2 regions of the Janthinobacterium darwini genome follow, and region 1 is predicted to be linked to the other one. Evidence: predicted binding sites of a transcription regulator. Region 1 holds the regulator's gene; the other holds the start of a gene.

Region 1 (7,316 bases):
GATGCCGGCCGTCATGCAGCGCTCGCGCTCCGACGCCAGCACGCCGGCCGTCATGGCGATCACGGGCAAGTTCAAGCGCAGTTCCGTGCGGATGATGTGGGTGGCGCTGAAGCCGTCCATGACGGGCATTTGCATATCCATCAGCACGATGTCGTAGCGCAGCGCCTCCGTGCGCAGCCGCTCCACCGCTTGCAGGCCGTCGCCCACCACGTCCAGGGTGGCGCCCATGTGTTCGAGGATGCCGCGCGCCACGGCCTGGTTCAAATGATTGTCTTCCACCAGCAGGAAATGTACGCCGGCCAGCTCCGTGCCCAGCGGCTGGTGCAGCATGCGCTGCTCGCCGCCGTCGTTCTTGGCGATCAGTGCCTGGTGCAGGGCATCGAACAGGCTCGATCCCGTGATCGGCTTCATCAGCACGACATCGGCCTCGGCCGCGCTGGAAATCTCTTCCAGGTGGTTGCGGGCGAAGGCGTTGACCATCACCACGATGGGCTGGCGCTGGCCACTGGCCGCCTGGCGGATGGCCTTGGCCGTGGCCAGGCCATCCATCACGGGCATGTGCCAGTCGGCCAGCACCACGTCATACGGTTGCTGCTGCGCCAGGCGTTCGCGATACAGTTCGATGGCGGCAAAACCGGAGTCCACTTCGTCGGCCAGCCAGCCCCAGGCCTCGATCAGCTTGACGATCAGTTCGCGTGTAGTGCGGTTATCGTCGGCCACCAGCAGGCGCAGCTGGCCGAGGGCCGGCGTGCGCCGCGTCTCGGCCGGCTGCTCCAGCATCTCGAAGGGCACGCTGAACCAGAAGCGGCTGCCCTTGCCTTCGCTGCTGGCCACGGCGATATCGCCGCCCATCATGTGGATCAGTTGCTTGCTGATGGCCAGGCCCAGGCCCGTGCCGCCGAAGCGCCGCGTGATGCTCTGGTCGCCCTGTGAAAAGGCGGAAAACAGTTGCTGTTGCTGCAGTTCCGTCATGCCGATACCCGTGTCGCGCACTTCGAAGCGCAGCCAGGCGCACCCGTTTTCTCTCTCGGCCAGGCTGACGGCCACCACCACTTCGCCGCTCTCGGTGAACTTGATGGCATTGCCGGCCAGGTTGACGAGGATTTGCTGCAGGCGCTGGGCGTCGCCCACGAGGCGCCGCGGCACGTCGGGCTCGACAGCGATGGCCAGTTCCAGCTCCTTCTCGCCCGCATTCATCGTCATCGTCGTGGCCAGGGTATTCATGACTTCGTCAAGGTCGAACTCGACGGGCGACAATTCCATGCGGCGCGCTTCGATCTTCGAATAATCGAGCACGTCGTTGAGGATGCCCAGCAGCGACTGGCCCGCCACGCGCACCATGGTCAGATACTTGCGCTGTTCCGTGTCGAGCCTGGTATTGCCCAGCAAATAGACCATGCCCAGCACGGCATTGAGGGGCGTGCGGATTTCATGGCTCATGTTGGCCACGAAGTCGCTCTTCGCCCGGTTGGCCGCCTCGGCCCGGTCGCGCTCCAGTTCCAGTTCCGCCGCGCGCGATTCGAGTTCCTGCTGCAGGCGGTCGCGTTCGCACATCAGGCCGTTGAACGCCTCCGTCAGTTCGCCGATCTCGTCGCGCTGCTGCACTGGCACGGGCGTGAAGCGGCTGCCGCTGGTGCGCAGGGCCAGCAGGGTATCGCGCAGGCGCACCAGCGGCGACAGCAGGCGCACGGTAACCCAGCCCAGAACAAAAGCGGCCAGCAGCGAAGCGAGGATGCTCCACAGCACCAGCCGGTACAGCACGCCATCAAACGGTTCGAAGGCGTCCTCGATGGGTAGCGAGGCGGCCAGCAGCCAGTTCACCGATTTCAGGCGCTTGAAGCTGTTGACGGCCGTGATGCCGCGGCTGTTGGTGCTGACCATGCTGCCTTCGCCATCGTCCTTCAGCATCTGGGTGGTCGTCAGGTTGGCGTTCGGCTGGCGCGGCTGCAGCAAACGGCTGGTATCGGGGTGCAGCACGTAGCGCGGCACGGCGCCGCGCGTGAGAATGAAGTAATAGCCGCTCTTGCCGATCTTTTCCGAGCGCAGGCGCCCCAGCAGGTTGTCCTTGTACAGGCGCAGCACGCCGATCACCACACCGGCCACCTGGCCATCGGCGGTGAGCACGGGCGCCACCATCTGCACGATGGGCATGCCGCTCGATTTGCCCAGCATCGGCTCGGTGATCATGGGCTGGCGTGTGCGCAGGACGGTCTGGAAATACTCGCGCTCGGCAACATTGATGCCGGCGCGGCCCGTGACCAGCGGCATGTCGGCCACGATGGCGCCTTGCGCATCGAGCACCAGCACGTCGTCGAACAGCACCAGCATCGAGCGGCGCGAATAGTATTCGCGCAGCTTGGCGGGTTGGGCGATCAATTCCGGCGGCTGCTGCCTGGCCGTCAGGGTGACGATTTGCAGCAGCATGCCCAGCTTGTCGTCGAGCTCGGCGGCGGTGCGGGTGATCAGGGCAGATTGCTGGCTCAGCAGTACTCGCGTGAAGTCAGCGCGCATGTGCTGCAACTGGATCATGGTGACCAGTGCGATCATGGCGATCGAGGTCAGGCTGGTGGCCAAGGCGACTTTTGCTTTGATGCCGAGAGGCTTCATGATTTCCTTTTCAGTACCGGGCGGCACAGGCGGCAGATAATGCTGTCAGGAATTTTCCTATCAATACATCAACTTGGCAAGCGGTGCCGCGCAAATTGCCCTCGCTGCAAGGGCTTTTGACGATGTTGCCATATAATTAAAGTCAGAACGTCGTTTATTCAGCGCAATTGGGGTGAAATTGGCACACGGCAACCGTGTATGCAGTAAACTCGGTATTGCATTTTCTAAAAGGTACCGACATGACTGAAGCGCTCCTCACTCCCACCTTGCCCACAGTGACCGTGGAAGCGTTGCGTGCGCGATGCTCGACCTGCAGCATGCATCAATTGTGCCTGCCGATGGGCCTCGATGTGGGCGACATGGACAGGCTGGATCAGATCATCGGCCGCCGCCGCAAGATCGTGCGCGGCGCCTCGCTGTTCCGCATCGGCGACTCGTTCCAGAACCTGTACGCGATCCGCCTGGGGCACTTCAAGACGTACCAGATCAATCCGGGTGGCGAAGAGCAGGTGACGGGCTTCCAGATGGCAGGAGAACTGCTGGGCATGGACGCCATCAGCGCCGACCGCCACCACTGTAATGCGGTAGCGCTGGAAGATAGCGAAGTGTGTGAAATCCCGTTTTCCAGCCTGGAACAATTGCTGGGCAGTATGCCTACCCTGCTGCGCCATTTCCACCGGATGATGAGCCAGGAAATCACGCGCGAGCAAAGCGTCATGCTGTTGCTGGGCAATATGCAGGCGACGCAGCGCTTTGCCGCCTTCATCGTCAACCTGGCCTCGCGCTATGAGGCGCGCGGCTATTCGGGCAGCAATTTCCAGCTGCGCATGTCGCGCGAGGAAATCGGCAACTACCTGGGCCTGACCATCGAAAGCGTCAGCCGCTTATTGTCCAAATTCAAGAAGGAAGGCTGGCTGCGCGTCTCCAACCGCGAGATCGAGATCTTGCAGCCGGCCAAGTTGAAGGCCATTACGGCCGGTACGGACGTCTGCAAGTAAGTCTTACAGCTCTTCATCCGCGTGCAGCGCGATGCTGCGCTGCAGCGGCCAGGTCCAGATGCCGGACAGGCGCCACTCGCGTTTGTCGTTTTCCACCAGCACTTGCCAGCGGCTGCGCTCGAGCATCGGCAGCGCTACCGAGAAGTTGCCGGCCGCATCGGGCTGCACCAGCAGCTTGATATCTTTTTCCGGCAAGGTCGCATGCGCCAGATGCAGCTGCAGCGGACCCTGGTAAGCCTTGCCGAAGCTGTGCACGGAACCACTGAGGCGCGCTGACGCCACGTCATACGACAGGCTGGTATCCATCGCCAGGTCGCTGGCGACAGTATCGCGCCGCAAGTCCTGGTTGATCGCCTTTCCCTGCTTGTAGTAATCGCCCACCACCAGCGCATCAGGCTGCGTAAACGCGATATAGCCCATGAAGCTGCCGACGACCACGGACAGGCCGGGACCGATCATCAGCAGCCATGGCCAGCGATGCTTGTACCACGGGGCAACGGGGGCTTGCAGCTTGAGACTGTCGGACATGATATTTCTCCTGTTTAATCGGCCAATCCCCATCCGGGGACTGGCCTTCCTACATTAGCGCGGTACGATGAATACCGCGCTTTCACGCACATGCAACGATGGGTCGTCCAGCGAGTGCAATTCGATCGCAATCTTGTTCGAGCCCTTCTCGCCCACGCCGTGCGGCACGCGCAGGCGGATCGGCCAGCCCAGCGTTTCCGTCGGCTGCAAGGTCACTTCTTCGCGCGTCAGCAAGGTCAGGCCCGGCAAGCCGGAAGCGCTGATTTTAAAATGCTGGGTTTGCTCCGAGGTGTTCATGATCTGCAAGCGGTAAACGTTTTCGATCATGCCGTCTTCCACTTCGCGTCCCATCGAACCGCGGTCGCGGATCACGTCCATTTTCAGGGGCGTGCGCAGGGCCAGCGAAGTACACACGGCGATGATGATCAGGGCCAGGATGGAAGTGTAGATCAGCACGCGCGGGCGCATGGCGCGCTGGCGGATCTGCTTCGAACTGAAGTTGTTTTCCATCGCATGGTCGGTACTGTAGCGTACCAGTCCCCGCGGCCGGTCGACCTTGTCCATCACGCTGTTGCAGGCGTCGACGCAGGCGGCGCAGCCGATGCATTCATACTGCAGGCCGTTGCGGATATCGATGCCGGTCGGACACACTTGTACGCACAGGGTGCAGTCGATGCAGTCGCCCAGCTTGTCGTTGTTGCCGGCCTTCTTGCTGATGGCGCCACGCGGTTCGCCGCGCTTGGCATCGTAAGTGATGATCAGGGTGTCCTGGTCGAACATGGCGCTCTGGAAGCGCGCGTAGGGGCACATGTATTTGCACACCTGCTCGCGCAGCCAGCCTGCGTTGCCGTAGGTTGCCAGGCTGTAGAACAAGACCCAGAACCATTCCCAGGGACCGAAATTGAGGGTGGTCACCTCGCGCGCCAGTTCCTTGATCGGCGTGAAATAGCCGACAAAGGTAAAGCCCGTCCACAGGGCGATGGCGCCCCATGCCAGGTGCTTGGCCGTTTTCTTGAAAGCCTTGCGCACGGAGGGTCCCTGCTTGTCGAGGGCCATGCGCGCGCTGCGCGTGCCCTCGATGCGGCGTTCGACCCACAGGAAGATTTCCGTGTATACCGTTTGCGGGCAAGAGAACCCGCACCACACCCGCCCGGCGATGGCCGTGACGAGGAACAACAAATACGCACAGATGATCAGCAGGGCCGCCAGATAGATGAAATCCTGGGGCCACAGCACGACGCCGAAAATGTAGAACTTGCGCGTGGTCAAATCGAACAGCAGGGCTTGCCTGCCATTCCAGGTCAACCACGGCAAGCCGTAGAACGCCAGCTGGGTAAGCCATACGCATACCCATCGCCAGGTAGCGTAGCGTCCTTTGGCCTCGCGAGGGTAGATTTGCTCGCGGGCCGCATACATCTTGATGACTTGAGGTTCCATTACGTCATTTCACGGGCGTCTGGGGATTCGACAGGCTCCAGACATACGCCGACAGCACGTGTACCTTGGACTCGCCGAGGAAATCGCTGAAGGCCGGCATGGTGTTGTTGCGTCCCTTGCGGATGGTTTCCATGATGGTATCGGCACTGCCGCCATACAGCCAGATCTTGTCCGTCAGGTTAGGCGAACCGAGCATCTGGTTACCCTTCGCATCGGCGCCGTGACAGGCCATGCAGGCGCCGAACTTGGCCTTGCCCAGCACGGATTTGACGGGGTCCGAGGTCGAGCCGGATAGGCTCAGCACATAATGGGCCACGTTCTCGACATCCTTTTCGGAGCCCAGGGCGGCGCCCATCGGTGGCATTTGCCCATTGCGGCCATGCATGATAGTGGTCTTGATGATGTCGGGCTCACCGCCATACAGCCAGTCCTTGTCGGTCAGGTTGGGGAAGCCCTTGTTGCCGCGCGCATCCGAACCGTGGCATTGCGCGCAGTAGGTCAGGAACAAACGCTGGCCGATGGCATGCGCCTGCGGATCGGCGGCCACCGTCTTCAAGTCCTGGCTCAGGTACTTGTTGAACAGGGGGCCGTAGTCGGCTTCCGCCTTCTTCAGCTCTTCCTCGTACTGGCCCGTTGATTTCCAGCCCAGGCTGCCGGCATAGTTGCCCAGGCCCGGGTACAGGAACAGATACGCCAGCGCGAAGACGATGGTGATGTAGAACAACCACATCCACCAGCGCGGCATCGGCGTATTGAGTTCCTTCAAGTCCTCGTCCCAGACGTGGCCCGTGGTGCCGTCGGCAGGCGCGCCGTCGACCACTTTGATTTTCGACTGCGAGTACAGCAGCACGCCGCAGCCGATGATGCCCAGCAAGGACAGCACGATGATGTAGATATTCCAGAAGCCATTGGTAAAGTCAGCCATGGTTGCGCTCCCCTTGTGCCGGCACAGGCATGGATACCGGCGCTGCCGGATAGTCGAGCGCCTCGTCGTCGAACGGCAGGCGCGCCGCCGCGTCGAAGTCGCTATTGCTGCGGCTGAAAGTCCACCACAGGATGCCTACGAACGTCGTAAAGGAAACCACCGTCATGACGCTGCTGGCGCTGTCAAACAGGTTTTCGATTGCCATGCTAATTCCTTGTTTTGATTAATGTACCGAGGCCTTGCAGATAGGCGACCAGGGCGTCTTCTTCCGTCTTGTCCTGCAGCTGTGACGGGCCGGCGGCGATTTCCGCATCGCTGTACGGCTGGCCCAGGCGTTTCAGGGCGCGCATCTTCGGCATGATGTCGTCAGGCACCAGCTTGGTCTTCGCCAGCCATGGGTAGGCCGGCATGTTCGACTCGGGCACCACGTCGCGCGGGTTGTTCAAGTGCGTGCGGTGCCATTCATCGCTGTAGCGGGCGCCCACACGGGCCAGGTCCGGCCCCGTGCGCTTGGAACCCCACTGGAACGGACGGTCGTACACGAACTCGCCAGCGACCGAATAGTGGCCATAGCGTTCCGTTTCCGCGCGCAGCGGACGTACCATCTGCGAGTGGCAGTTGTAGCAGCCTTCGCGCACGTAAATGTCGCGGCCCGCCAGGCGCAGCGGCGAATACGGCTTCAGGCCGGCGACCGGCTCCGTCGTGCTCTTCTGGAAGAACAGGGGAACGATCTCGACAGCGCCGCCGATGCTGATCACCACAGTGACCAGGGCGATCAGCAGCCAGGGGTTTCTCTCAATCCATGCATGTGAAAATTTCAT
Region 2 (7,316 bases), on a different contig from region 1:
AAGCTGAAACTGGGCGACAAGCTGCGCTTCGACATCGCCGGCCAGCCCGTGGAAGCGGCGATCACCAGCCTGCGCAAGCTGGAATGGGGCTCGATGCGCGTCAATTTCTTTGTCATTATCAACCCGGCCGCCATGGCGGACGCGCCGCAGACGTGGATCACGGCATTTCACTTGCCGCCCGCGCAGGCCGACCTGGGCAATGCCTTGCTGCGCGACTACCCGAACCTGACGGTGGTCGACGTGGGCGGCGTGCTGAAACAGATACAGGGCGTGCTGGACCAGGTGGTCACGGCTGTCGAATTTCTCTTCGCGTTCACTTTGGCATCGGGCTTGCTGGTGTTGTATGCGGCCTTGATGGGTTCGCAGGACGAGCGCACGCGCGAAGCGGGCCTGCTGCGCGCGCTGGGCGCCACGCGGCGCCAGCTGGCGCAGGCGCAGCTGATCGAATTTTCCCTCGTGGGCGCGCTGGCCGGCTTGCTGGCGGCCACGGGCGCGGCCGCCATGGGCTGGGCCCTGGCCACGTACCAGTTCAAGTTCGCCTGGAGCTTCGCGCCGGGCGTGTGGGCCTTTGGTTTACTGGCCGGCGCCCTGTGCGCCATCGCCGGCGGCTGGCTGGGCTTGCGCAATGTCTTGAAACATCCGCCGCTGCAAACGCTGCGCGAAAGCTAAGCGCCCACGCTCTCGCCCGCCTGGGCGCGTAAAAATTGCGCGTAGGACATGACCGGCTGCCCCAGCTGGTGCGGCGGCACGTCGAACAAGGCCCAGAAATACGTCACCTGGCCCAGGCAGATGGTGGGCGCGGCGCAGTAGCGGAACCAGTTTTCGCCGATGTGCGCCGCATACATGCCGTCGCTGTCGGCGTCGGAAAAGTACGGGATCACGCGCAGTTCCAGCAGGGCCAGCAGCAAGGACGCCGGTGCGTCGCTGTCGCGCGCCATTTCGTACTGCGTGTGCAGGCTGCGTTCCGTTTCGATGATCATCAGCTTGGCGTGGCCGTCGCGCGTGAAGAACAGGATGCCGCTGGGATTGGGAAAGATGTAAAACTCGACGTAGCCTTGGCGCTGGCACAGCTCGTACACGACGGTGGCCAAGGCTTCGTCTTGCAGGAAACGATAGTCGTGCAGCAATAGCAAGTCGCGCACGGTGTCCGATTGCTGCAGGAAGAATTCGCGTTGCAGGGCATGGACTTCCTGTTCCAGGATATCGAGCGCATCGTCGTCGCTCTTCTTGATGTAGCGGTCGATCAAGCCCCGGTTGAAGGCCGTCACGGCCACTTTTTCATCGGCTGCGCCCGTAAATAAAATCTTCTTGCAGGGCAAGTCACGCACGGCCTGGCAGAATTCCAGGCCATTCATCTGCGGCATCGAGTAATCGACCACCAGCACGGAAGGCACGGCAAAGCGCTGCGCCTGGCCGCTGATGCGCCAGATGCGTTCGAGATCGAGCGCCACGTTGCACTGGTCGGACGGCAGGTTTTGCGTGTCGAAATTGACGTGCAGCGGCGTCTCGCCCGGCTGCGTGCTGTGGCGCAGCCAGTGCAGCGCGCTGCTGGTGTCGTGGAAAGTCTTGCGCGCCAAGCCGGGATCGAGCTGGAACGCCAGGCTTTTCAGGAAGGAATCGCTGTCGTCGATCAATACGGTCAGGGTTGGATGGGTATAGACGGGCAGTTGCATGCATCACCTTGCGGGAGAAGAGGGGTGGAAGCGGGCAGGCAGGGCTGGGGAAACTCCAGGATGAAAATCGCATACGCATGTTCGCGCGACACGCAGCGTATGTGCGCCTGCCAGGCGGTGACGATCTGCCGGCACAGTGCCAGGCCGATGCCGCTGCCGTTATGCACGGGATAGGAATAGAAACGCTCGAAGATCAGCGGCAGGCGATTCTTCGCGATACCGCAGCCCGTGTCGATGAACAGCAGCCTGGGCGTGGGGCGGGCGCCGTCGACGATGATGCGCACGCGGCCCTTGCCGGCCCGCTGGATGGCTTTCAGCGCATTTCTCAGCAGGTTCAGCAGGATCACCACGCACAGTTCGTCCTGGCCAGCAAACTGGAAGTCGGCGCGCACATCCACCGTGACGCTGACCCGCTGCAGCTTGCCGGTAAACGGGTAACGCTTGAGCACGGCGTTCACCATCGCCAGCATCGAGAGCGACTGGCTGGGCTGCAGGTTGCGGTTCACGGCACTGGCGCTCATCAGGAACAAATCGATCATGTGCTGCATGTGGCGCACTTCGAACTGGATGCGCGACAGGGCATCCTGCAGCGGCGGTATGGTGTCCGCCTGGCCGGCCAGCTGCGGCAGCAGCCGGCGCATGCCCCGCACATTCGCTTCCACGCTGGTCAGCGGCGTGCGCAGTTCGTGCGCCACGGAACCGAGCCCGGCCGCCATGCCCGCCAGCCGTTCCCGTTCCAGCACTTTGCTGCCCACTTTCACCACGGATAGCGCGGCGATGGTGAACCAGTGCACGGGCAATTGCTGCAGCACTTCACGCTGCAGCACGTAAGCGCCTTCCCCTTGCAGGATGACGGCCAGGCAGGCGGCGCCCGTGCCGATCAGGTAAGCGCGGCAAGCCAGTCCCGTTTCGAAATGAAACAGCACTACCAGGCCGATCAGCAGCGATTGGCTCCAGATGGACGAGGCATGATTCATCAGAAACATGAAGGTAAAGAAGAAGGGCAGGATGTAGCTGAGCGCGAACAGCAGGTAGCGCGACAGCCAGCGGGCCGAGAAGCGGCGCGCAAACAGGCCCGCCACGCAGATGCCCACGCCCGTCAGGCGCAGGATCAGGTTTTCATAAGACTGCGGAAAAAAAAATTGCCATAGCAGGTAGTACAGCGGCATCGCCACCGTGCCCACGGCGGCCAGCATGGCGACTCTGCCCGCCAGGTTTTCATGGGGCACGCGCTCATGCAGCAGCGAATGGAGCAGGCGCCTGCGCCAGTGTGTCCATCGTCCTTGCCATTGCTGCGTCATGACTCTGCCCTGATCCTCTTCAGAACACGATCATCGCGTAAATTTTCCTGGTTGAACGGTTATCTCGCCGGACATTGATATACGTCAATGGATGGGTTAGCGACACGGTCAAGGTTTTAATTTGCAACAAACCTTTCCCCAGGAGAAAACTCATGACCATCGCTACCAGCTTGCACACCCCATCCTTCGGCCGCGCCGAACACCGCCTGCCAGACTACATCGCGCGGCGCATGGATGCGCATCACATCACGCGCATCGAAAAACTGCTGGGCGGCCAGCATCCCCATGCCTGGCAACCGACACCTGCCCATGCCATTTTTCTGGCGGGTAATGACTATCTTTCCATCGCCGCCGAACCCGCGCTGGTGGCGGCCCAGGTGGCTTCCCTGCAGGCGACCGCGGGCGGCATGCTGATGTCGGCCGTGTACTTGCAGGAAGGCAGCGAACAGCATCGGCTGGAAAGCCGCTTGGCCCGCTTCATGGGCTGCGAAGATGGCATCCTGGCGCAGTCCGGCATGGCCGCCAACGTGGGTTTGATCCAGTGCATCGCCGGCCCCGGCATCCCCGTCTACCTGGACATGCAGGCCCACGCCTCGCTGTGGGAAGGCGTGCTGTCGGCGCAAGCGCAGGCCGTCGCCTTCCTGCACAACGACATGGCGCACCTGCGGCGGCAAGTGGAAAAGCAGGGCCGCGGCGTGATTGTCGTCGACGCCCTCTACAGTACCAACGGCAGCCTGGCGCCGCTGCTGGAACTGCTCGATATCGCCGAGCGCAGCGACTGCGTGGTGGTGGTCGACGAGTCCCACTCGCTGGGCACGCATGGCCCGCAGGGCGCCGGCCTGGTGGAAGCCTGGGGACTGGGCCACCGCGTGCATTTCCGCACGGCGTCGCTGGCTAAGGCGTTTGCGGGCCGGGCTGGTTTCATCAGCTGTTCCAGCCGCTTCAAGGGGTATTACTTGTCCGAATCACGTCCCGCCATCTTCAGCTCCTGCCTGCTGGCCCACGAGCTGGCCTGGCTGGACGCGGCGCTCGACTTCATCATGGCCGCCGACGCGCGCCGCGCCATTTTGCGGCGCCACACGGTGCAGGTGCGCGAGGGATTGAGCGCGCTCGGCTATAACGTCAGCGATGGCACGGAACAGATCGTGGCGCTGGAAGCGGGCGGCGAACCTGCCACCCTGGCGCTGCGCCAGGCGCTGGAACGGCACGGCATTTATGGCGCCATGTTTTGTGCCCCGGCGACAGCGAAGAACCGCGCCCTCGTGCGTCTGACCCTCAACGCGGGACTCGACGAGACGGGCATCGCCCGGCTGCTGGCCGCTTGCGCGGCGGTTCGCGCGGAAGCAGGTGTGGAACACTGGCCGTCAACGCGGCGCCTGCGCAAGCTGGCGCTGGTGTAGGGCTGGTACGCGGGCCGGCGCCAGCCGTCGGGCAGCGTCAGCCGGCCAGCCTGCCCAGGACGGCGGACAGCGCTCCCAGCTGCTCTGCCGGTGCGTCCTGCAGCAATTCGCGGCCCACCGCATGCGCGGTGGCGCTGGCATGGTCCAGCAATTGCTGGCCGGCGGCAGTCAGCACGGCATAGCCGACGCGCGCGTCGCGCTGGTCCGCCTGGCGCGCCACCAGGCCGATTTTTTCCAGCGGCATCAGGGAGCGCGTGACGCCCGAGGCTGTCAGCGCCAGGCGTTCGGCCAGGTCGATGCGGCGCAGGCGCGCACCGGGTGCGCGCTGCAGCTGATACAGCAATTGATAATCGCTGAAGCTCAGGCCATGCAAATTGCCCAGGGCGCTGTCGAAGCGGCGCACGATGAGTGCCTGGGCGCGCGCCAGGCGCAGGCAAAAGTCCAGCGCGCCATCGCTGTCCGGCGACGGGGGAGTGTGATCGTTCATGGCTGCCATTGTATTCGCTGCGAAGTGCTTGAGTGCGCAAGTGTAAAGCAATCGTGCTCAATACAGTGGCTGCCCCTGTTCCTGCCACAGTACACGGTGCAGTGCCAGCAGGGCTTCCAGTTCGGCGTCCGCATCGAAGGCGGGGTCGTCGGACGGCCTGACGGTGTCGATGATTTCGCAGGAAAAGGCCGCCGCGCCGTCGCGCCGCCAATCCGCCTGCAGCGCGGCATTGCGGTGCTTGCCCAGGTTCAGCTCGAAACGGTGCCGGTTCAGCGAGCCGGGCGCGTTACGGCTGTATTCGAGCAAGGTCCGTCCGCTGGGCAGGTGCCGCAGGGCGATGATGCCCAGCGGCGGCGGCTGTTGCCGGTAGTGGGCTTTCAATGTTGCCTGTCGTGTCTTGTTCATATTGTATTTCTCCTGTCGTTTGTTTAAATCGTTTCTGGCCCGACGATGCGCGGGATGGCGCTGAAAAGTGCGGCCACCACGGCTGCCGCCAGCAGCAGGGCGCCGCCGCCGCAGAACAGCTCACCCACGCTCAGGTGGCGTAGCAGCGCCCCCGTGGCCGCTGCGGACAGAGGAGCCAGGCCCAGGAAGATGCCCATGAACAGGGCCATGGCCCGGCCCAGCATGGCGGGCGCCACGCGCCGTTGTATCCACGTAAAGATGGCGACCTGCAAGTAGCCGCCCAGCATGCCTGTGACGGCCAACAAGGCTGCGCCTTGCCAGGCTGTGCTGATTTGTCCCAGCGCCATCAACAGGCAGCCCACGATGGCGTCGAGGAGCAGCAAGGTGGCGCCGAAACGCCGCTGCAGCCAGGCGCCGCCCAGGCTTGATGCCAGCATGCCGGCCAGTGTGCCGGCGCCGTGCGCGCCCATCAGCAGGCCCAGCGCTGCGGCACCGTGCAGGCGTTCGCTGGCCAGCACGGGCAAGGCCACCTGCAGCGGTCCCATGACGAAGAACGCCACCACCGCCCAGTAGGCATAGCAGCTGCGCAAGGGCATGTCGCGCCACACCATGGCCAGGCCCGACGCCGTGTCGCGCCAGATGCCCTGTGCCGCGCCGGCCGCTGCCAGTGGCCGCAGGCTGACTTGCCGCAAGGTCCAGGCGGAGAACAGAAACGTCAACGCATCGATGGCAAAGGCGGCAGCCAGCGCCGCCATGCCGGTTTGCTGCGCGCCATCGTGAGCGCTGAGGACCAGCGCCGCCAGCAGGGGGCCGGCCAGCAAGGACAATTGGCGCGCGCCCATCTGCAAGCCATTGGCTTTTTGCAACGATTGCAGCGGCACAGCCTGCGGCAGAATGGCCGTGCCGGCCGGGATGCCGAAAGCGGACGCGATGCCCAGCGCCAGTGCGGCCGCATACGCCAGCGCCAGGCTGGCGTAGTCAAGCAACAGTAGTGCTGCCAGCAACAGCAGGATGGCGGCGTTCGCATATTTGCTCAGCAGCATTACGCGTCGGGGTGAATAGCGCTCGGCGATGGTGCCGCCCAGCAAGATGAACACGGCGCGCGGGGCGCCCATCAGGGCCACGGCGATGCCCAGGCTGAGGCTATCGCCGGTCAGGCTCAGCACTAGCCAGGGCAGGGCCAGCATGCTGAACTGGTCGCCCAGCATGGAGACCAGGCCGCCGCCCAGCAGCCAGCGGAAGTTGCTATTGCGCAGCAAAGGAGTCTCTGTCGTGGTTGGCATGGTCGTATTGTCCGTGTTTAAAATTGGCATGCTAGTTGAGATAAGCTTGAGTAGTCAAGTATATTGCCATTTATTGTGGCATCGGCAGCGGGGGCTGCGTGGGCCGCCGACGCTTGCGCTATCATGGCGGCCATGACTGATACCACTGCCCCTACCCTGTACGAGACCATCGGCGGCGCTACCGTGCTGCGTGAAATGGTCGACCGTTTTTACGACTTGATGGAACTGGAAGCCGAGTTCGCCGGCATCCGCGTCATGCATCCTCCCTCGACGGACGGCTCGCGCGACAAGCTGTATTTCTTCCTGACGGGCTGGATGGGCGGCCCGGACCTGTATATCGAGAAATTCGGCCACCCGCGCCTGCGCGCTCGCCACTTGCCCTACGCCATCGGCACCAGCGAGCGCGACCAGTGGCTGCGCGCCATGGCCTGGGCAATGGAAGACACGGGCATCGAAGAGTCCCTGCGCGTGCGCCTGATGGAATCGTTCTATCAGACAGCCGACTGGATGCGCAACAAACCTGACTGATCCCATGAGCCCAATCGAGTTTTATAGCCTGCTGGGCGCCGCTGCCGTCGCCATCGTCCTATTGATCCTGATCCTGGTGCGTCCGCGTGGCGCTGCCGGCGATGGCGCCACCACGCTGGCGCTGGTGCAGCAGCACCAGCAGCAAAGCCTGGAACGCATCGACCGCGTCGAACGGGAAGTGCGGCTGCAGTTGCAGGCGTCGGCGCAAGCCACGCGGCAGGACCTGGCCGCCGGCCTGG

Evidence for each region. The regulator FNR, encoded in region 1, switches genes on or off when oxygen is low (the NO sensors DNR and NnrR bind a similar motif). The targets are predictions, from matches to a motif close to TTGATNNNNATCAA.
Region 2: cqsA (alpha-hydroxyketone-type quorum-sensing autoinducer synthase) is a predicted target of FNR. The motif match lies at 3,049-3,062, and genes of this name have one in related genera.

The regions. Positions count from the first base shown of each region.
Region 1 covers NZ_JBNYXX010000004.1:347,080-354,395, forward strand. The annotation lists gene ACQ4WZ_RS22855 (response regulator) at 1-2,607, opposite strand, end outside; gene fnr (fumarate/nitrate reduction transcriptional regulator Fnr) at 2,847-3,605, shown strand; gene ACQ4WZ_RS22865 (FixH family protein) at 3,609-4,133, opposite strand; gene ccoG (cytochrome c oxidase accessory protein CcoG) at 4,188-5,570, opposite strand; gene ccoP (cytochrome-c oxidase, cbb3-type subunit III) at 5,575-6,495, opposite strand; gene ACQ4WZ_RS22880 (cbb3-type cytochrome oxidase subunit 3) at 6,488-6,700, opposite strand; gene ccoO (cytochrome-c oxidase, cbb3-type subunit II) at 6,702-7,316, opposite strand.
Region 2 covers NZ_JBNYXX010000001.1:302,676-309,991, forward strand. The annotation lists gene ACQ4WZ_RS01350 (ABC transporter permease) at 1-669, shown strand, start outside; gene ACQ4WZ_RS01355 (response regulator) at 666-1,673, opposite strand; gene ACQ4WZ_RS01360 (sensor histidine kinase) at 1,640-2,974, opposite strand; gene cqsA (alpha-hydroxyketone-type quorum-sensing autoinducer synthase) at 3,127-4,374, shown strand; gene ACQ4WZ_RS01370 (MarR family winged helix-turn-helix transcriptional regulator) at 4,412-4,861, opposite strand; gene ACQ4WZ_RS01375 (GIY-YIG nuclease family protein) at 4,919-5,266, opposite strand; gene ACQ4WZ_RS01380 (MFS transporter) at 5,290-6,549, opposite strand; gene ACQ4WZ_RS01385 (group II truncated hemoglobin) at 6,682-7,077, shown strand; gene ACQ4WZ_RS01390 (DNA recombination protein RmuC) at 7,082-7,316, shown strand, end outside.